3 regions of the Novosphingobium sp. NBM11 genome follow, and region 2 is predicted to be linked to each of the others. Evidence: riboswitches for the same ligand, from Rfam matches in the RefSeq annotation. Region 2 holds a riboswitch; each other region holds the start of a gene.
The links. Region 2 has a riboswitch for cobalamin ahead of F1640_RS22305 (hypothetical protein). Riboswitches for the same ligand answer to the same signal wherever they lie in the genome.
Positions count from the first base shown of each region.

Region 1 (5,347 bases), on a different contig from region 2:
CATTGGGAAATCGCTGACAGTCTGGCTGTGAGCCTTGGCACCGAAAACAGATACGACGCCGTCGGGAATGTTGGTGTCGATCGAACGGCTGCCCGCGCATTTCTTGCGTCACTCGGGCACTACCGGGTCGGGGAATTGTCTTCCGCGCTCTACGGCGAAGTCGCTTGGAAACCCTTGGCGGGACTGCGTGTGACAGGTGGTCTTCGCGGGGACTATTATCACTATTCCGTGCGTGCACGAGATTCTGTTGCGGCGTCGCTGGGCGAAGGCAGTGGCTCAGCGTCGATTCTCTCTCCCAAGGCGTCAATCGCCTATCAGGTTACGCCGCATCTTGAACTCTACGCCAACTGGGGCCGTGGATTCCATTCCAATGATGTTCGGGGTGCGGTCAACAGGGACACGCCTGTTCCCGTTCTGGTTCGCGGCATTGGCAAGGAACTGGGAGGACGCATTCAATTCTCAGGGGTCACGTTAACCGCGACTTACTGGTGGCTGCATGTCGGCAGCGAACTTCGTTTCATTGGCGATTCCAATGCTGTTGAACCGTCGGGTGCCAGTGGGCGTCATGGCTATGAAATCGTCGCCTTCTGGCGGCCGTTCCCTTGGCTTGCGCTTGATGGAAACTATACCGCCAGCCATGCGCGCTTCGACAATGGCGATCACATCCCCAATGCATTCGAGAACGCGGCTTCAGCAGGTGCCGCCATCATTCTTGATCCCTGGGAAGCCAGCATTCGGGTGCGCCACCTTGGACCTTCTCCGCTTGTCGAGGACAACAGTGTCCGGGATCGGGGCAGCACGGTCATGAATGCCCGGGCCGCGTGGAAGGGCAAGAAGGTCGAGATATTTGGAGAAGTGCTGAACATCTTCGACAGCCGAGACAAGGACATCGCCTATTATTACGAGTCCTACATCCCCGCCTTTGATGCAGGTGCTCCGGTGGAAGGCCGGTTGAGCCGCGTGGTCGAGCCTCGAACTGTGAGGATTGGCGCAAAGGTCAATTTCTAGCGAAATCCCTTGATGGGCGGCGCTGCGGCACGTCTGCGGCACCGTCCTTCGTTTGTTCATTCCTCAATCGCCGAGCCAATCATGCCCCTCACGAAGACACTGCCGTCCCTGTCTCTGCGCCGACGAATTGGTGCCTTGTTTGCCGGATTGATCGCCGCCAACATTGGCGTCTGGGTCTGGGCATTCAGCCTGTTTCATGCACAGCCGTTGATGCTCGGCACCGCCGTGCTTGCCTGGGGGCTGGGCCTGCGTCACGCGGTTGATGCCGATCATATTGCGGCGATCGACAATGTGACCCGCAAGCTGATGCAGGACGGGCAGCGTCCGGTTTCGGTCGGATTCTGGTTCGCGATCGGGCATTCCGGAATCATTGCCATAGCATCGATCATCATTGCGGTGACGGCCAGCGCGCTGTCGCAGTTTGGCGCTTTCAAGGAAATCGGTGGCGTGATTGCAACCGTGATTTCCGCGCTTTTCCTGTTCACGATCGCCGGCATGAACCTGGTCATCCTGCGCTCTGTCTGGCGGACTTTTGCCCATGTTCGTGCAGGCGGCAGCTATGCCGAGGACGATCTTGATCTGCTATTGGGTGGGCGCGGTCTGCTTTCCAGACTGTTCAGGCCGATGTTCCGCCTCGTGAACAAAAGCTGGCATATGGCCCCGCTGGGGTTTCTGTTCGGGCTTGGGTTCGATACAGCAACCGAAGTTGCCATTCTGGGCATGTCGGCCAGCCAGGCCGCCGATGGCCTGTCGATCGGGACAATCCTGGTCCTGCCCGCCCTGTTCGCGGTCGGTATGGCCCTCATCGATACGGCGGACGGCGTGGTGATGCTGGGCGCTTATGAATGGGCCTTCGTGAAGCCGATCCGCAAGCTCTACTACAACATCACCATTACCCTGATCTCGGCCATCGTGGCGATTGTCATTGGTGGAATCGAAACGCTGGCCCTGATTGGCGACAAGCTGGCCCTTACGGGTAGGCCATGGCGGGTCGCCGCTGAACTGGGCGAAAATTTCAATGGTCTGGGCTTCGCCATCATCGGTCTTTTCGTGTTCTGCTGGCTGGCGAGTTACGCGATCTATCGCTGGAAGCGGTTCGATGAAATCGAGGTTTCGGTCGTTGCCTGACCGTCACTGCGTGGATCGTTGCGTCATACTCAGCCACGATGACCAGTCCTGCACCGTCTCAATCGATCTTGATGTCCGAATGCCGCTCGGGCTTCGCGTACATCACGGCGAGCGCGACGCGGCGATCCGGATGCTGATGGCTCGTTCCAACGGAACATTCGTTAAATCCAGAAAAAGTTGTGTCTTTGATCCGAATTCAAGGCAGGCTGCGGAAGATCTCGTCGATGCCATACGGAAACGGCTTTTCCGGATAGCGTGCAAGCCTGTCAGTCAACGGCAGGTCGAGGATATTCTCTGCATCACGTCCCGCGAGCGAACACGGTGGGCCAAGGACGGCCGCTTGGCCCTATCGGGGGCTTCCAGGATCAGAAAAGGCGTAACCGAAATAACGCTCTGGACTTATCCCTGCGATGCGATCGAGCGCCTGGCAGCCAACCCATCCGAGATAAGGCGATGGCGTAAAGAGGATGAAGCAACAACTTCAATTGGCTTGGCTGGCATTTTCGTCTAGAGCGCGCGGCGAAGGACCGGGGCAACCCGCCCTTCAATGATCGCGCCGGTGCCCCGCAAGGGGCTTAATCGGGAATGCGGTGCGGGAGCTTGCTCCCAAATCCGTGGCTGTCCCTGCAACTGTAAGCGGATAGCGCGATGCACATGCTCCTGAACACAGGAGCTGCCACTGGACAGCGCTTTGGCGCAAAGTCTGGGAAGGCGTGCATCAAGCTGTGACCCGCGAGCCAGGAGACCTGCCGGCGCACCGGTCGCTCTTGCCTGATCCAGGGGATGGTCACGGCACGGTAACTCTCCGTCTGAGCGACGAAGCTGTGCGGCTGGGGCTGCACGGCCGCGTGGTAACGGGTGCTTCATCGCGCCTGCCCGTTGCGATGCGCCGACCGGACTTGTCCGGCAAGCCCCGCCGTTTGTCGCTCTGGCGCGCGGAGGAATTGCTTGTGGCCGACCTGTCAAAGGTGCCTGTCACCATCATTACGGGCTTTCTGGGCGCGGGGAAAACCACGCTCATCAGCCATTTGATCCGCAATGCGGGCGGGCGCAGGCTGGCGGTGGTGGTCAACGAATTCGGCTCGCTGGGCGTGGATGGCCAGATTCTGGAATCTTGCGCCATTCCGGATTGCCCGGCGGAAAACATCGTAGAACTGGCCAATGGCTGCATCTGCTGCACCGTGGCGGATGACTTCATCCCCACGGTGGAAAAGCTGCTGGCGCTTGATCCGCGCCCGGATCACATCCTGATCGAGACATCGGGTCTGGCCTTGCCCAAGCCGCTGCTCAAGGCGTTTGACTGGCCCGCGATTCGTAGCCGGATCACCGTGGACGGTGTGCTGGCGCTGGCCGATGCCGAAGCGGTGGCGGCAGGCCGGTTCGCGCCCGATGTGGCCGCGCTTGACGCCCAGCGCGCCGCCGATCCCAGCATCGATCATGAGACGCCGCTTTCGGAAGTGTTCGAGGACCAGCTTGCCTGCGCCGACATGATTCTGCTGACCAAGGTTGATCTGGCAGGTCCGGAAGGTGTCGCCGCAGCGCGCGCGATCATCGCGGCGGAGCTTAGTCGCCCGGTTCCGGTGATCGAACTGACCGAAGGCGTGGTCGATCCGCGCGTGATTCTGGGCCTTGATGCCGCTGCCGAGGACGACATCGCCGCGCGCCCATCGCACCATGATGGAGATGACGACCACGAGCACGACGACTTTGACAGCACCGTCATCGCATGGGGCGAGATCGCCGATCCGGCAGTGCTTGTGGCGCGGATCGAAACGCTGGCGCGCGATCACCATATCCTGCGCGTGAAGGGCTATGCCGCCGTTGCGGGCAAGCCGATGCGGCTGCTGGTGCAGGCGGTAGGCGCGCGGGTGCGCCACCAGTACGACCGCCCGTGGCGGCCTGACGAGCCGCGCCGCACCACGCTGGTCGCCATTGCCGAGCACGATCATGTCGATGCAGACGCCATTCGCGCGGTGCTGCTGGCGTAAGGCGCGGGCCATGCACGTCATTTTCCGCGAAACGCACGGGATGGAGGAAACCGCCGTCCCGCAGGATCTGGGGCAAGAGCCTGCGGATCTGGTGGTCCTGTCCTTTTCGGACAGCGACCTGGGCGCATTCGCGGCGGCATGGCATCAGGCCCGCGCGGGCGATGTGGCGTTCCCTTCGCTGCGGCTCGCCAATCTGGCGGCGCTGATGCATCCGCTGTCGGTCGACACGTATGTCGAGCGGACACTTTCGGGTGCAAAGGCGATCCTGATCCGGCTGATCGGCGGCACGCCCTATTGGAGCTACGGGCTGCAACAGGTCGAGGCGCTGGCCCGGTCGCGCGGCATCGCCCTGGCCGTGCTGCCCGGCGACGGCTGGGAGGACGCGCGGCTGGATGCGGTTTCGACCGTGCCGGTGCCTGCATTGCGCGAACTTGCGCAGTGGTGCGATGCTGGCGGTGCAGGGGCGGCGCAGGCGGCGCTTGCCGCGCTGTCGCAGCTGGCGGGGCTGATTGATGCCCCCGCCCGGACATGCGATCCGCTGCCGATGGCGGGAGGCTGGCATCCCGGCTTTGGCGTGGTCGATCCTGAAGCCTTTGTGCGCGATCCGGCAAGGCCGCTGGTCCTGATCGTGTTCTATCGTTCTTACCTGACCGCCCACGATCTGGACCCGTTTGCCGCCCTGCATACCGCGTTCGAGCAGCGCGGTTTCGATGCATTGTCGATCTTCGTCCCCTCGCTGAAAGCCCCGCAGGTGCGCGAACAGGTGGACCGCTGGGTGCGCGGACTTGGCCCGGTAGCGATCATCAACGCTACCGCTTTTTCCGCGCGGGGCGAGGACGGCGCCACCCCGCTTGATGGCGCGGGCGTTCCCGTGTTTCAGCTGGCGCTGGCCACGTCCGGGCGCGCGGGATGGGCGGCGGCGTCGCGCGGGCTTTCCCCCGCAGACATTGCCATGCATGTGGTGCTGCCCGAAATTGACGGGCGGGTGTTTGCAGGCATCGCCAGCTTCAAGGAGGCGGGGACGCGCGATCCCGCGCTTGGCTTTGCCCGTACCATCCATCGCGCCGATGCCGGCCGGATCGAAGCGATCACCGCGCGGGTAGCGGGCTGGATCGCACTTGCCCAAACGCCGGTTGCCGAGCGGCGGGTTGCGCTGGTCCTGTCGACTTATCCCGGCAAGGCATACCAGATCGCCCACGCCGTGGGGCTGGATGCGCTGGCTT
Region 1 covers NZ_VUOG01000001.1:515,311-520,657, reverse strand. The annotation lists gene F1640_RS02530 (TonB-dependent receptor domain-containing protein) at 1-1,008, shown strand, start outside; gene F1640_RS02525 (HoxN/HupN/NixA family nickel/cobalt transporter) at 1,090-2,136, shown strand; gene F1640_RS02520 (hypothetical protein) at 2,129-2,647, shown strand; cobalamin riboswitch at 2,677-2,905, shown strand; gene cobW (cobalamin biosynthesis protein CobW) at 3,087-4,124, shown strand; gene cobN (cobaltochelatase subunit CobN) at 4,135-5,347, shown strand, end outside.
Region 1: it holds a riboswitch for cobalamin, as region 2 does, so the genes downstream of both, cobW (cobalamin biosynthesis protein CobW) here and F1640_RS22305 (hypothetical protein) in region 2, are expected to answer to the same signal.

Region 2 (5,347 bases):
GCGGGCGCCCCTTCGATGAACCAGACCGGCCCGTGCTGGTGCCAGTCATCCTGCGCGAAGCGTTCCTCGCGCGCGGCCGCACCGGCGAACGGCGCCATGTGAGCGTCATGCGCGTCATGCAGCAGGTTGATGCAGAAACGCCCCGCGCGGATCATCGCGTCGTGGCTCGATCCCGACCGGTTGACGCAGATGGCCATGGCGCAGGGATCGAGGCACACCGGCATGATCGCTGACATGGCGAGGCCGACGGGTGCGTTCGTTGCGGGATCGAAGCTGGTGACGATGCCCACCGGCGCGGGCATGTGCCGCAGCACGCGCTTGAGCCGGCTGTCTATGGTCGTGGTCATGTTGATTGCCATCGATTGCCTGCCTGATCCCGGGATGCGAAACTGCGCCGGATTTATCGCATCGCGCCACGCGGGTTATATGCGATCTGCGCAGGAATCGTCCGTCTTCATGTGCAGGACCCAGCCGGGTCATGCCCCGAACAGGCTGGCGACAGCGGCGGGCGAGGAGGGGAAATAGAAATGCATGTAGGTGGCGTGCAGCGATCCCTGCCGGAACAGGGCTTCGCCGGTCCGGCCGCCGGGGTTTTTGGCCCGGGTAACGGGGGATAACGGGGTATCCATCCTGGAATAGTGGAACGTGTGGCCGCGCAGGCTGCCCGCGGGCAAGGCCATGTCCTGCAATCCCAGCGCGGCAAGGCTCGCCTGCATTGTCGCCCGGCCCGGCATCAGGCCCAGCATCGGGGCGTGCGCGCCTTTGCCGTCGTCCAGTGCCTCCAGGCAATAGAGCATGCCCCCGCATTCGGCGAGCACCGCCTTTCCCGCCGCATGGTGCGCGCGGATGGCATCGCGCATGGCGTGGTTGCCGGCCAGCCGGTCGAGGTGAAGTTCCGGGTATCCGCCGGGCAGCCACAGCGCGTCGAATGGGGGCAGCGTGGCATCGGCGAGGGGCGAGAAGAACGCCAGCGTGGCGCCCATCGCGCGCAGGCAATCGAGGTTGGCGGGATAGAGGAAACCGAACGCCGCGTCCTGCGCGACGGCAATCCGCAGTCCGGCGAGATCGCGTCCCGCGGAGGTGTGGGCTTCGTGTCCGGCGAAATCCACCGGCGCCGGCAGCCAGCAGGCGTCGCCCGGCAGCGCGGCGGCCGCCCGGTCGATGCGCCCGTCGAGATCGGCGATCTCGTCCGCCTGCACCAGCCCGAGATGGCGCTCGGGAAAGGCGATCCCGGCATCGCGGGGCAGGGCGCCCAGCCACTGCACGCCGCCGCGCAGGCTTTGGCCGAGCATGGCGGCGTGACGCTCTCCCGCAACGCGGTTGGCCAGCGCCGCGATCACCCGCACGTCGTCGCGGTAGGAGGCAAGCCCATGGACCAGCGCGCCGAAGCTCTGCGCCGTGGCGCTGCCGTCCACCACCGCCAGCACCGGCAGGCCGAAGCGGGCGGCCAGATCGGCGGCGGACGGATCGCCGTCGAACAGGCCCATCACCCCTTCGACGAGGATGAGATCGGCCTCGCGCGCGGCATCGGCTAGCAGGCGGCGGCATCCGGCCTCGCCCACCATGAACAGGTCGAGCTGATAGACCGGCGCGCCGCTCGCCCGTTCGAGGATCATCGGATCGAGGAAGTCCGGGCCGCACTTGAATACGCGAACCTTGCGCCCGGCCTGGCGGTGACGGCGGGCCAGCGCCGCCGTCACCAGCGTCTTGCCTTGCCCGGATGCCGGCGCGCTGACCAGCAGGGCCGGGCACCGCGCCGCCTTCACCGGTCGATCCCTTCCTGCGCGCGCACGCCGTCGCGGAAGGCGTGCTTCACGTCGCGGATCGCGCTGACGGTGTCGGCGGCGGCGATCAGCGCCTCGTCGGCGGCGCGGCCGGTGATGACGACGTGCTGCATCGCCGGTCGCGCTTCCAGCGCGGGAATGATCTCGTCGAGCGCGAGATAGCGATAGGTGACGAGGTAGGTCAGCTCGTCCAGCACCACGAGGCTGATCGCCGGATCGGCCAGCGCGGCCCTGGCCTTTTCCCAGCCGGCGCGCGCGGCGGCGATATCGCGCTGGCGGTCCTGCGTTTCCCAGGTGAAGCCTTCGCCGCACTTTTCCCAGATCACGTCGGGATGGCGCGAGAAGAAGGCGCGCTCGCCCACGTTCTCGGCCCCCTTGATGAACTGGAACACGGCCGCCTTGCGACCGTATCCCAGCGTGCGCGCGACCATGCCGAAGGCGCTGGAGGACTTTCCCTTGCCGTTGCCCGTCAGCACCAGCAGCAGGCCCTTGTCGCGCGTGGCGGCGGCGATTTTGGCGTCGACCACCGCCTTGTGCCGGCGGGTGCGCTCGCGGTGCGCGTTGTCTTCGGACCCGCTCACCGGCGCTCGCTTTCGCGCAGCTCGGGCCGGATCAGGAACAGCAGCGAGAACGCGGCGGCGGCCAGGCCGCTCCAACCGAGCGTCGCCCACAGCGTCGACGGGAAATAGCGCCCGATGCGGGGCAGGAAGCCCGCGAGTGTCGGATCGGCGAAGCGGCCGCCGAGGAAGTAGAAACCGCCGCTCGAAAGCAGTTCGGACGCGAACGTGGCGCAGATCAGCAGCACGGCCATGATCGGCAGGGCGGCCAGGCTTTCGCCCAGCCGGGCCTGCGCGTACCGTCCGGCCAGCCACATCACGCCATAGGCGGGCACCAGCATCCCGTAGGCGGGCGTAAAGCAGAAGGCCGACTGGCCGAACCAGCCGATCACCACCACGTCGATGGCATAGCCCAGCAGGAACAGCGCGCCGAACGCGGCCGCGCGGCGGACGAAGAAGCCGAGCACGAAGAAGCTGGCCAGGCTGGTATCGGGCAGGTGGATGACCTGGCTCAGCGAATGGCTGCGCGTGATGAGCATGACGAGGGCGAGAAGCCCGAAGACGGACAGTTCGAACCGGGTATTACGGACCATGAGGGGTCTCCTGAACGGGTTGGATTTCGCGTTGTGGCCGCGCACGCGACCATCGGCTGCGGCGCGGGGGCCTTTGCGATGCGCGGGCGGGCGCGGAACCGAAAGCTCGGGGCCGGGGCGCACGCCTGCTGCGGTTGTCGTGGATGTCAGACGCAGTTCATCACAGGCCCCCTTCGGCAACAAACGCACTTATGTCGTCCGCCAAGGGAGAAGCCCTCGTCCGCCCGGTGCATCCCGCCCGCGCGAAGGAACGACGATAGCGGGCCGGTTTCCTGACTTCCCGGATCATCGCGCCTGTCGCCGCCTTCTCAGGGCCGGAACCCCAATGGCATGATGGCGATGCGCTCACCGGTCACAGTTGCGGGAGCAGTGCCGGATTCGGCGGATTTCCGCCGGCCGGACTTCCCGATTAAGCCCTTTCGGGCACCCGTTACGCCGCCGGTGATAAGCGAACCGGTGCGCTGCCGCAAGCATTCGCGCTTGCGGCAGCGCCGGCGCGAAGCTATCCGCCGCTCTGCGACAGGTTCCCCGGAAGGGGATCAAAAGGGAACGGGGTGCGAAACCCCGGCTGCCCCTGCAACTGTAAGCGGCGAGCCGACCGGCCATCACGCCATTGGGACTTCACCGTCCTGAGAAGGCGGCCGGACCGGCATTGACCCGTGAGCCAGGAGACCTGCCTGACGCGGTCGTTCTTCGTTCGGGCAGGGTGCACCGGACGTTCGAGGTTCCCGCGCCAAAGGCGGGACGATCCCTCGCGCAACGACAGCCACTGCCTGCCGGGAAGACCGTGCGGGAAGCGTCGTCTCGTGCCCTCCGGCCACCTCGCCGGGGCGTCGCGCGGCGGGCGTTTTCCTTGCGGTCCGAGCGGCAGGTCATCGCCGTTCGTATCCAGGGAACCGCACCATGCGCCTGACCCGTTGTTCCGTTGTTTCTGCCCTTTCCCTTTCGCTGGGCCTTCCCGTGGCCGCCCATGCTGCCCCTTACCCCGAAGATCCGGCCCCTGACGCCGTTCCCGACACCTCCATCGTCGTCACCGCGCTGCGCACGCCGGTCGCGCAGGATCGCGTCTCCTCCACCGTCACCGTGCTGGACGAGGCGGCCATCCGCCAGGCGCAGCCGCTGGCCGTGACCGATCTTCTGGTCCGCACGCCGGGCATCAGCCTGTCGCGCAACGGCGGTTACGGCGCCGCCACGTCGCTGCGCATCCGTGGCGCGGACGCTGGCCAGTCGGTGATGGTGATCGACGGGATGCGCCTGTCCGATCCTTCCGCCACGTCCGGCGGCTATGCTTTCGCCAACCTGCTGGTCGATGACATCGAACGCATCGAGATCCTGCGCGGTCCGCAATCGATCCTGTGGGGCAGCGACGCGATCGGCGGCGTCATCAACGTGACCACGCGCCGGGCGGAAAAGCCGCTGGAAGGCGGCCTGGCGGTCGAGGCGGGCACGCACGATACGGTGAACGCGCAAGCCGGCGTCGGCGGCACGGGCACGCTGGTCGACTGGCGGCTGTCCGCCTCGACCTTCTCCACCGACGGCATTTCGGCGCGCAGCAACGGCACCGAGCCCGACGGATACCGCCGCACCTCCGCCAGTGGCACAGCCACGGTCAAGCTGACGCCGAACCTGTCGCTGGACCTGCGCGGTTACTGGGCCGACGCGCGCAACGATTTCGACAGCACGGCGGGCGATTCGCTCATCTATGGCCGGACGAAGGAATGGTCGGGCTATGCGGGGCTCAATCTGGCGCTGCTCAATGGCCGTTTCACCAACCGGCTGGCGGCGATGCAGACCGAGACGGACCGCGAGAACTACGACCCCGCCCGCGCGATCCGTCCGCTGAACTTCGATGCCCACGGCCGCGTCCGCCGCTTCGAGTACCAGGGATCGCTGCGCCTTTCCGACGCGGTGCAGGCGGTGTTCGGCGCCGAGCGCGAGGAACAGCGGATGACCACGGCCTCGCCGGGCAACAACACCGCGCCCTACACACTGGTGCCCCAGACCGCTTCGACTGACAGCCTCTATGGCGAGCTGCGCGCGACGCCGCTTGCCGGGCTGACGCTCAACGGCGGCGTGCGCTACGATCACCAGTCGCGCTTCGGTGGCAACACGGTGTTCAGCGCCGGCGGGGTCTATACACCCAACGCGGGCAGGACGGTGCTGCGCGCCAGCTATGACGACGGGTTCAAGGCTCCGTCGCTCTACCAGCTGTTCAGCCTCTACGGCAACGCGGACCTCCGGCCCGAAAGGGCGAGGGGCTGGTCGGCCGGCTTCGAGCAGACGCTGGGCAGCGTGCTGCACGGTTCCGCGGCATGGTTCGAGCGCGACACCGACAACCTGATCGACTTCGCCTATTGCCCCACCAGCGGCGCGCTGCCCGCGTCCTGCTACGTGCCCAGCACCACCACGACGC
Region 2 covers NZ_VUOG01000003.1:437,927-443,273, forward strand. The annotation lists gene F1640_RS22290 (flavin reductase family protein) at 1-347, opposite strand, end outside; gene F1640_RS22295 (cobyrinate a,c-diamide synthase) at 477-1,766, opposite strand; gene cobO (cob(I)yrinic acid a,c-diamide adenosyltransferase) at 1,763-2,365, opposite strand; gene F1640_RS22305 (hypothetical protein) at 2,362-2,934, opposite strand; cobalamin riboswitch at 3,179-3,380, opposite strand; cobalamin riboswitch at 3,439-3,630, shown strand; gene F1640_RS22310 (TonB-dependent siderophore receptor) at 3,838-5,347, shown strand, end outside.

Region 3 (5,347 bases), on a different contig from region 2:
ATCGAGGGCGCGGTGGCGCGCGAAGTGCAGGAGGAAGCGGGCGTGATCGTGCGCGATGTGACCTATGTCGCCAGTCAGCCGTGGCCGTTCCCCTCGTCGCTGATGATCGGCTGCCACAGCCTGACCGACGATCCCACGCTCACCGTCGACACCACCGAACTGGAAGAGGCGCGCTGGTTCACCCGCGCCGAAGTGCGGGCGGCGCTGGACGGCGATGAGGAAGGGCCTTTCATCGCGCCCCCGCAGCACGCTGTGGCGCGGCACCTGCTGGAATGGTGGATCGCCCGATGACCGCGCCCGCTACGCCAAAGCCGGTGACGATCGACATCTGGTCGGACGTGATGTGCCCGTGGTGCGTGATCGGCTACCACCAGCTGCAAAAGGGGCTGGCCATCCTGGGCGACGAGGTGACGGCGACGATCCGCTTCCACCCCTTCGAGCTGAACCCCGACATGCCGCCCGAAGGCGAGGAGCAGAGCGCGCATATCATGCGCAAGTACGGGCGCAGCAAGGAACAGGCGGCGGAAGGCCGCTCGCAATTGCTGGCCATCGCCGAACGCGCCGGCGCCAGCCTGTCCTGGTCGGGCGAGGGCACGCCGCCGCCCGCGATGATGTGGAACACCCGCGCCGCGCACACGCTGCTGGTCCATGCCTTGCGCGATTACGATGCGGAAACCGAAGTGCGGCTGAAGCTGGCGCTGTTCGCGGCGCATTTCCAGCACCGCCGCAACGTTTCGGACCATGCGGTCCTGCTCGATGTGGCGGAAAGCGCGGGGCTGGACCGCGCCCGCGCGCAAGCCGCGCTCGACGATCCGGAACTGGCCGCGATCGTCGTGGCGGGCGAGCAGCAGGCGTGGGACTGGAACATTTCGGGCGTGCCGGCAATGGTCGTCAACGGCAAATACCTGATCCCCGGCGCGCAGGAACCGGACGTCTATGCCAACGCCCTGCGCCGCGTGATCGCGCGCGAGGCGGCGGCGGGAGCCTAGGGCGTGTGGCAAATGCCGGAATGGGCTGCCGCTATCGGGTATTCGCGAAAATCAGTTTCCGCGACCAAACAGCAGTACAATCCCTGCAAAACCAATACCCGATCCTAAAATCAGGCCGATGGTGGCGTTCGTCATGGTGATCCAATATGCAATTGGCCGCGACGCTCGAGAGTACACCTGCCCCTTCACGGGAAGCTGTCGATCCGTAAGTCCAGCGTAAAGCCGATTGATCATGAAACCGACAAGACCGAAGCCGACAAGCGCAAGAACAAAATCGCCAAACAATCTGTAACCCTCGTCATTCGAGCAACGCTTGTTATCAGGCTAGCGCCAGCGCCGCCACAAGCATGAAGGGGCTTCTTATGCCCAAAGCCCGGAATATTCTGGTTTCCGAAACGCCGTGCCACACTCTCCGTCGCGGAACTCCTCCTCACCCTACCCCTGCGGTTGCGCGATCCACTTGCCGCTGTTCTGGTATTCGGGCCGGATTGCGTTGGAGCCGGGCAGGTTCGCTCCCGCCGGACTGGACCCGGCGGGTTGTGAACCGGTGGCCGGCGCGCCCGGCAGCCGGTTGCCCGCGCGGAACACGGCATCGCCGCCGCGCTGCTCGATCGCCGGGGCATAGGCGGGCGCGGTGGCGTGGGGCAGCGGCATTTGCCCGAACGCGGCGGACGTTGCGGCCGGCACCGGCGCGGCCTGCTGCTGGAGCGCGGCCAGGCGGCCGTCCTCGTAGGCGCGGGCGAGCGCGACCGGATCGGCGATGTCGGTGGGGGCGGGCGTCCAGGTGCGCGGATGCGGCGCGGCGATCGGCTCGCCTCCGGCATAGACCGCGTTGAACGCCGCCGGGCGTCCCGCGCCGCCGCTCCAGCGGTAGAAGCGATGGGCGCCGATCGTGCCGATGAAGGCCAGGCTGTCGGCCCAGTAGGGGTGGATCGCGCTGGTGTGATAGTGCGTGGCAAGGCCCACCGGGGCATAGACGTAGCCCGCCAGCGCATCGCGGGCCACGCGCCGCGCGCGTTCCCAGAACGCCACCATCGGCCGGCGCGCCAGCGATCCGTCGCAGGCGAAGCTGAACTGGCAGCCGGGCCGTTCCGATCCCTGATAGACCACGCCGCACACGGTATTGGGGAAGGCTGGATGCGCCACGCGGTTCAGCACCACTTGCGCCACCGCGCGCTGGCCGCTGTCGGGTTCCGAAGCGGCCTCGTAATAGATCGCCGCGGTCAGGCACTGCAGCGCGCGCCATTGGTCCTCGCCGCTGCCGCGCGCGAAGATCGGCCGCGCGGCGGGGCCGGCGGGTTCGACGGCGGACGCGACTTCCTCGTCATCGCGGTGCGCGGCCCAGGCCTGTTCGGCGGCGTTGGGCGCGATCAGCCCGGTATCGTCGGGCGAGACATAGTAGAAGGCCGATCCGGGAAAGCTTTCGCCCGCCTGCTCGAACGGCTGCAACGGGCCGGCCTCGGCCTGCGCGGCGGCGCGGTCGATCCCGCCGGGGCTGCCCCAGCCGATGGGGCCGAGCACCATCGCGAACAGGCCGATCGTGGCCACGCCCGCCAGCCGCTGGCGCAGCATCGACGGGGTCCGCAGCCGGCGCCGCACCGAGACCATGTCGCGCCGGCGGATGCGCGCGGCAAAATCGCGCGGGCGGGGCACAAGGGGGGCGGGATCGGCCGCTTCCGCAATGGCGTTGGCGGGAAGGTGATCGCGGCGCGTCTCTGCGTCGCCCGTGCGCACGTTCTCCTCCGCAGCCGGGGGCAAGGCCCCGGTCGGAAGGGTGAACGGACGGTAGGCGATTTCCAGCGGCATCGGGTCTTGGACGCGTTCCTTTGCTCTCCTGCGCTAGCGCGCGCGGACAGGTCCCGCACGCACGGCGTTCGCGCCGTCCCAAGGCGGCACAGACCCGCGTCATAGGGTGAATCGGTTAAGACTCTTGCTCGTGCCCCCGTTCGGGGCTACGCGCCGCAGCGACGCCACCGGTGCCCTTCAACGGGCCTAGAGGGAATCCGCGAAGGACCAACACGGTCCCCAACCGGAGCTGCCCCCGCAACTGTATCCGGCGAGCGCCCTGTCCACGATGCCACTGGCCGCACGGCCGGGAAGGCGGGCAGGGGGCGATGACCCGGAGAGCCAGGAGACCTGCCGGTGTGTGGTCGTTCCGCGGCCGGGCGGGGTGTACCGGGCGCACGCGTCGCGAGTTCCGCCCGTTGGCCCGGCGGTCCTCCCGCCATGAACGGCAGTTCGTTCATGGGCTGGGAGTCTGAAGAATGCCGGGCAAGTATCTGTTTTTCCTTACCGCATCCCTGTTGGCCGCTGCGCCGGCGCTGGCGCAGGACGATATGGCGCAACCCGCCGCGCCGGCCGTCTCCGCCGATGCGCAGATCACCGTGCTCGCCACGGGCAGCAAGCTGCGGCTCGACCAGACCGGGCAGGCCGTCACCGTCATCACCGCCGAGCAGATCGCGCAAGTGCAGGGCGCTGACCTGACGCGCGTGCTGGAGCGCGTGCCCGGTCTCACCTTTTCGCGCAACGGCGGTCTTGGCGCCTTCACCGGCGTGCGCCTGCGCGGGTCCGAATCCGAACAGGTGCTGGTGCTGATCGATGGCGTGCGCGTGGAGGACGTGTCCTCGCCCTCGGGCGGCTACGATTTCGGCAACCTGTTGACCGGCGGAATCGACCGCATCGACGTGCTGCGCGGCTCGAACTCCGTGGTCTGGGGCAGCGCCGCGATCGGCGGCGTCATCGCGGTGACGACCAAGGAAGTGAACGGCGCGGAGGCCAGCGTCGAATATGGCGCGAAGGAAACGGTCTCCGCCGATGCCGTGGCCGGTGTGGCCAACGATCGCTATGCCTTCTCGCTCAACGGCGGCTACGCGCGCACCGATGGCGTTTCCGCCGCCGCGGTCGGCACCGAGCCGGACGGCTACCGCCAATGGCGCATCGGCGGGCGCGGGCGCGTGAACCTCACCCCCGATCTCTCGCTCAACGCCGTCGCGCGCTATGCCGACAGCAAGCTCGATATCGACGGTTATCCGCCGCCGACTTACACCGTGTTCGGCGACACGCCGGAATACCAGAAGACCCGCCAGTTCTCCGGCCGCGCCGGGTTCCACTATGCCGGCAGCGCGCTTACGCTCGATGGCGGCTATGCGCTCGCCGATACGCGCCGGAACTACTACGATCCCACCTACGGCGCCGATCCGCAGTACGGCTACAAGGGCCGCAGCCAGCGCGTCGACCTGACCGGCCGCATCGCGCTGCCCGCGCATGTCGCGCTCGATTTCGGCGGGGACAGCGAATGGACGCGCTTCTCGTCCAGCTTCGACGCGCAGCACAGCGCGCGCCTGTCCAGCGGCCACGCGCTGCTCGGCTGGTACACCGACCGGGCCAGCCTTGCCGCCGGCGTGCGCGTCGACGATCACAGCCGCTTCGGCACGCAGGCGACGTTCGGTGCCAACGGCAGCGTCCGCGTGGCGCAGGGGCTGCGCCTGCGCGCCAGCTATGGCGAAGGGTTCAAGGCGCCCACGCTCTACCAGCTCTATTCGGACTACGGGAACCAGGGGCTCAGCCCCGAACGCAGCCGCAGCTACGACGCCGGGGTCGAATACACCACGGCCGATGGCGTGTTCCACGCCTCGGCCACCTGGTTCCGGCGCGATACGCGCAACCTTATCGCCTATGTATCGTGCTTCTCGGCCACCAGCCCGTTGTGCGCGGACGGGCGCTTCGGCTTCTACGACAACGTCGGCAAGACCCGTGCCGAAGGCGTGGAACTGGAACTGCGCGCCGATGTCAGCCCCACGTTCCGGGCGCAGGCGGTCTATACCTATGACCGCGCCCGCAACCTGACCGTGGCGGACGCGAACTACGGCAAGGCGCTCGCCCGCCGCCCGCGCAACGCGCTGACGGTTTCGGCCGACTGGACCTCGCCGCTCGCTGGCCTGACCCTGGGCGCGGACGTCCGCCTTGTCAGCGACAGCTTCGACGATGCGGGCAACCGCACCCGGCTGGATGGCTACGAGCTGACCACGCTGCGCGCCAGCTTGCCGTTCGGGGATTTCTTCGAACTGTTCGGTCGGGTCGAAAACCTGTTCGATGAAAAGTACCAGACCTCGGCCGGATACGGCACCTGGGGCCGCTCCGCCTTCATCGGCGCGCGGGTGCGCTATTAACGCGGGCGGCTCCTTGCCTTCTTCCACCCCACCGGCCTTGTGGCGGTGGGGCTGGAGGCTGGCGTTGCTGGCGGTTCTTTCCGCTTGCGCGCCGGCCACGCCTCCGCCTTCGGCCACGCGCGCGCACCCCGCGATCGTTTCGCTGAACCCGTGCAGCGATGCGATCCTGGCCGAAGTGGCCGATCCGGG
Region 3 covers NZ_VUOG01000001.1:1,369,442-1,374,788, reverse strand. The annotation lists gene nudC (NAD(+) diphosphatase) at 1-291, shown strand, start outside; gene F1640_RS06515 (DsbA family oxidoreductase) at 288-989, shown strand; gene F1640_RS06510 (hypothetical protein) at 1,041-1,274, opposite strand; gene F1640_RS06505 (cell wall hydrolase) at 1,425-2,795, opposite strand; cobalamin riboswitch at 2,947-3,148, shown strand; gene F1640_RS06500 (TonB-dependent siderophore receptor) at 3,254-5,158, shown strand; gene F1640_RS06495 (ABC transporter substrate-binding protein) at 5,223-5,347, shown strand, end outside.
Region 3: it holds a riboswitch for cobalamin, as region 2 does, so the genes downstream of both, F1640_RS06500 (TonB-dependent siderophore receptor) here and F1640_RS22305 (hypothetical protein) in region 2, are expected to answer to the same signal.